DNA from 2 places in the Lysinibacillus sp. FSL L8-0312 genome. Region 2 is predicted to be linked to the other one. Evidence: riboswitches for the same ligand, from Rfam matches in the RefSeq annotation. Region 2 holds a riboswitch; the other holds the start of a gene.
What was found. Region 2 has a riboswitch for glycine ahead of MHI22_RS07305 (amino acid permease). Riboswitches for the same ligand answer to the same signal wherever they lie in the genome.
Positions count from the first base shown of each region.

Region 1: another riboswitch for glycine. It lies ahead of gcvT (glycine cleavage system aminomethyltransferase GcvT); the one in region 2 lies ahead of MHI22_RS07305 (amino acid permease).

Region 1 covers NZ_JBBOOV010000001.1:1,546,548-1,548,964, forward strand. Annotated here, with positions in the region: gene gcvPA (aminomethyl-transferring glycine dehydrogenase subunit GcvPA) at 1-76, opposite strand, end outside; gene gcvT (glycine cleavage system aminomethyltransferase GcvT) at 102-1,205, opposite strand; glycine riboswitch at 1,467-1,559, opposite strand; gene MHI22_RS07900 (shikimate kinase) at 1,704-2,219, opposite strand.
Region 2 covers NZ_JBBOOV010000001.1:1,432,095-1,434,511, forward strand. Annotated here, with positions in the region: gene MHI22_RS07295 (lipoate--protein ligase family protein) at 1-145, opposite strand, end outside; gene MHI22_RS07300 (rhodanese-like domain-containing protein) at 358-744, shown strand; glycine riboswitch at 1,317-1,393, shown strand; gene MHI22_RS07305 (amino acid permease) at 1,558-2,417, shown strand, end outside.

The DNA of each region.
Region 1 (2,417 bases), 110 kb from region 2:
CAACTGAGGATACACCGATTACGTCTAACATTTCTTTTTGATCTTGCTCCGTCATTGGTAAATAACGATGTTTCATAAATGTAGGTCCCTCTTTTCAACTATTATTTTGAACGCTTGTAAAACGGTGTTTCTACTGTTATTACCTTTAAGTGTTTCCCACGAATTTCGATTTCTAGCTCAGTTCCGATTGTTGCGAATTGACTGTCAATTAAAGCGTGACCAACATTACGTTTAGATGAAGGAAGCTGTGTACCCGTTGTCACTTCACCGATTTCCTTACCGTCCTTGAACACTTTGTAGCCATGACGTGGAATGCCTTTATCAATCATTTCAATGCCTACCAATTTGCGTGTAAGACCATTTTCCTTCTGCGCTACTAATGCTTCATGACCAATGAAGTCTTCTTTATTTAATTTCACAGCAAAGCCAATCCCAGCCTCAAGTGGAGAAATTGTTGCCGATAGCTCTTGACCGTATAATGGTAGCCCTGCTTCAAAACGTAGTGTATCGCGGCATCCTAAACCTGCCGGTACTACGCCTTTATCATGACCAGCATCTAAAATTTTACCCCATAGTGCTTTAATATCTTCTGGAGCACCGTAAAGTTCAAAGCCATCTTCTCCTGTATAGCCACTACGAGAAACTAATACTTGATGACCCGCAACTTCAACGCCCTCTTGGAAGCGGAAAAATTTAATGGCACGAACATCAGTCGAAGTAAGGGATTGAAGAACTTCCTCTGCTAATGGTCCTTGAAGAGCAATTTGTGCATAAGCATCGGACTGGTTATCAATCGTCACATCATATTGATGTTGATTTTCCATCATCCAATCATAGTCTTTTTCAATATTGGCTGCATTGACACATAATAAATAGTGATTATCAGCTAATTTATACGTTAATAAATCGTCAACAACGCCTCCATCTTCATAACACATGGCTGTGTATTGCGCTTGGCCATTAACAATTTTAGATACATCATTTGATAAAAGATTTTGTAAAAAACCTAATGCATCGGGACCTGTTACTAAAATTTCTCCCATATGTGATACATCAAATAAGCCTGCACGATGACGCACTGCATCATGTTCTTCTTTAATGGAAGTAAATTGAACAGGTAGTTCCCAGCCACCGAAGTCTACTGTTTTTGCACCGTATTTCGCGTATTCTTCAAATAGAGGTGTACGTTTTAATTCATTCGTCATTCTTTTTTGCCCCCTTATTGTTCGTTACATTTTTACTGGTAGTAGTTCGTCTGCTTTTGTATTAGTACAGTCAGTGCGTATCGTTTCCAATCTTTAAAGCACCTGTGGACATAAAAAAAGACAGACGAACCCCTTTTCGGGATTCTCTGTCCTTGCACCTGAAAGTTACACCAGACTGGCTCGCAAGTTTTCACACTGCCAATCAGCCGGCTTTCCCCTTTGGTGGCTGTTATTGTTATACTACAGCTCTCTCCAGAGTTGCGTCTTGTACGAGTCCTTTTACCTGAGAGATTCATAGCCATTTACTACTTGCTCCTTCGGTGGCGTCTACACGCGCTCTCCCCGCACAATCATCCGCCCAAGATAGTTCTTGGTACTATTTAGTAGTCAATGAACATTTAGTTACTTATTTGTCTATATCCTAACATTAAATGCATTGAAAAGGCAATCATTTTTTAAAAGATAATAAAACACGAACATAATTTATCAATAATACAATCATCGTTCGTTTTTTAATCTTTTCACTTGAAATACTAAATACTCTAGAATATGACGGATAGTTCTACCTTCTGTCAATACTTGGATATGTCCTACCTCACGGTAAAACTTCCTTCTGTAATGATACAGGCTTTCTAGCTCTTCCTTTGTAGAGCTCTGTACAATGGGTCTGTTTGGATCATGCTGTATTCGTTTATAAATATCTTCAAAAGACGCATCTAAAAAAAACACTAATCCACTACGTCTCATAATTTTTCGATTCTCAGCATTAATGGCAACGCCACCCCCTGTAGAAATAATACAAGCCTCATCTCTGAAATTTTTCAAAAATTCTGTTTCTATTTCTCGAAAATGGGCCTCTCCGTATTTTTCAAAAATCTGTGGAATTGTCATTCCCTGCTGGCGCACAATCTCACGATCCATATCATAATATGGCATCTTTAATAAATAACTTAAACGTCTTCCTAACGCACTTTTCCCACTGCCCATAAAGCCAACTAAATATATTTTTCGCAATTCGGATCACCTTCTTATAACTACGATTCTACACTGTCTGACAAAATTTGTCCTAATAAATTTATCGTAGTTTGAACATTTAATTTTTCTAGCCCATCATATGTTCGAAACTGCATTTCATAAGACATACAATACGCAAGAACAAAAGTAGTTACAAAAAATAATAATGCAATTGCGATCAAAAAAATAGCCCCTCTG
Region 2 (2,417 bases):
TCGATAGTGTCGCAGGCTCCCACTCGTAAAAACGAATCACTGGTGGAATTAACCCCTCACTATGCCAGTCAAGTAATGCTTCATCTAGTGCCATATTAAAAGAAGGACTACATTTCCCTGAATTTAGAAAATACCAAGTTGTCATATGTTCATCTCCTACAAATATAAAATGATCCCTCAGGCCCCACCTGTGGTTCAAACCTCTCAAAAATTAGCTACAGTGTAAGTTGCTAACGATGTACTTTCGTAATGATATAGCCGAATTCGCCACAACCTAGTTAATTTTATCAAACTCATTGGACTATCGCTAGCGCATCTTTTATAATAATAGAGAAGATAGAAAGGGGTAAGAAAATCTTGGACATACTTATCACAATCGGTGTCGTTTTAGTAGTCATAATTGCATATATCGGTATTAATGCACTACGACTCAAAAAAGCCGTAACCAACTTAACACAAGAGCAATTCATAGAAGGCTATCGTAAAGCCCAGCTAATCGATGTACGTGAACAAAAAGAATTTGATGCTGGTCATATTCTTGGTGCACGAAATGTTCCTTCCACAACACTACGTCAACGTTATAAAGAAATCCGCCCAGATTTACCAGTATATCTATACTGTCAAAATACAGGCCGTAGCTCACGTGCTGCACTATTTCTTAAAAAACGTGGGTACAACCAAATTTACCAACTTCAAGGTGGATTCAAAACTTGGACAGGTAAAATAAAAGCAAAAAAATATTAATGTCTACATGACAAAAGCCGTCTCAAAGAACTATGAGACGGCTTCTTTTTTAAAAAATTCAGAGTTTCTACTATATTATATCTATTGCAAATGATTAAGTACTAGCTTTTTGTTCACCAAGTCTCTAATCATGCATTGGACAGAAAAAAGGATAGCGACGAGAGACAAAATATATAGCTCATTCTTACTAACAATTCCTGACTGTAAATGATCCGTTCTTTGAGCGAATTAATGTCACTTAGGAATCGGTTCCCCCATAGCCCCCTTCTACACGTTAGGAGTGAGCTCCCTACAAAATCAACCACGCCAACACTATCTTTATGCAAATCTTCCACGACACTGATTCATTTTCACCTCATTTTAAATGGCATCCCATCAAATATTTTGTATGTTCAAAAATACTATTTTTCGTTAGAGATTTAGCATATTGCGTCCTATTCTGCTATTTTTCTGAAAATAGTCAGAATTTATTATTGAATAATGGGACGAGCACTGATAGGATGTATAATATCTTACAATAATAATTGATTATGAAGTTAATAAGCTATGAATGCTATGGATTAAACTATAGCAGGAGCAGTTCTGGAGAGAGCGCCATGTGCGTCGCCGAAGGGTTCACTATCTCAGGCAAAAGGACAGAGGAGTAATATCAGCTTTTATTAGCGATGTCACACGAATAGTTCATCTATTTCGTGTAACATTCGTGACTAAATGGTATTTGTTATTCTGACGTTTTTCCGAGACTAGTGTCACAACTAGTCTCTTTTTGTTTTTCCAGTCATAGTTTTTTATGTATCTTTGAGGGGGATTAACGTGGAACAGCAACAATTAAAACGAGATTTAAAAAATCGCCATGTGCAGCTTATTGCCATTGGTGGAACAATTGGGACGGGTTTATTTTTAGGCTCTGGCAAAGCCATTGCCCTTGCAGGCCCTTCTATCATCCTTGCCTACTTAATTGTCGGTACCGCCTTATTTTTTGTGATGCGTGCATTAGGTGAGCTGCTATTATCCAATGCAGGCTATACATCATTTACGGATTTTGCATCCGAATACATAGGCCCGTGGGCAGGTTATGTGACAGGTTGGACATATTGGTTCTGTTGGATTATGACAGCTATGGCGGACATTATCGCGGTGGGGGTTTATACACAATATTGGTTTGATATTCCCCAATGGATGCCAGCCATTGGTTGCTTAATCTTGTTATTACTACTCAATTTATTAACTGTTAAACTTTTTGGTGAATTGGAATTTTGGTTTGCCATCATTAAAGTGATTACGATTGTGGTTCTTATCATCATCGGACTGATTATGATTGTAACAGGCTTTCAAACTAGCTCAGGAACGGTAGCAGTGGAAAATCTTTGGGCACACGGTGGTCTATTTCCAAATGGAATGTACGGCTTTTTAATGGCTTTCCAAATGGTTGTATTTGCTTTTGTTGGCGTGGAATTAGTGGGGGTTTCAGCAGCTGAGACAGCAGATCCTCAAAAAAATATTCCCTCCGCCATTAATAAAATTCCATTTCGTATTTTACTCTTTTATGTAGGTGCATTGTTTGTGATTTTATGTATCAATCCATGGTATGAAATGTCTGCCTCAAGCAGTCCTTTTGTACAAGTATTTACACTGGCTGGTATTCCGATTGCTGCCGGTATTATAAATTTTGT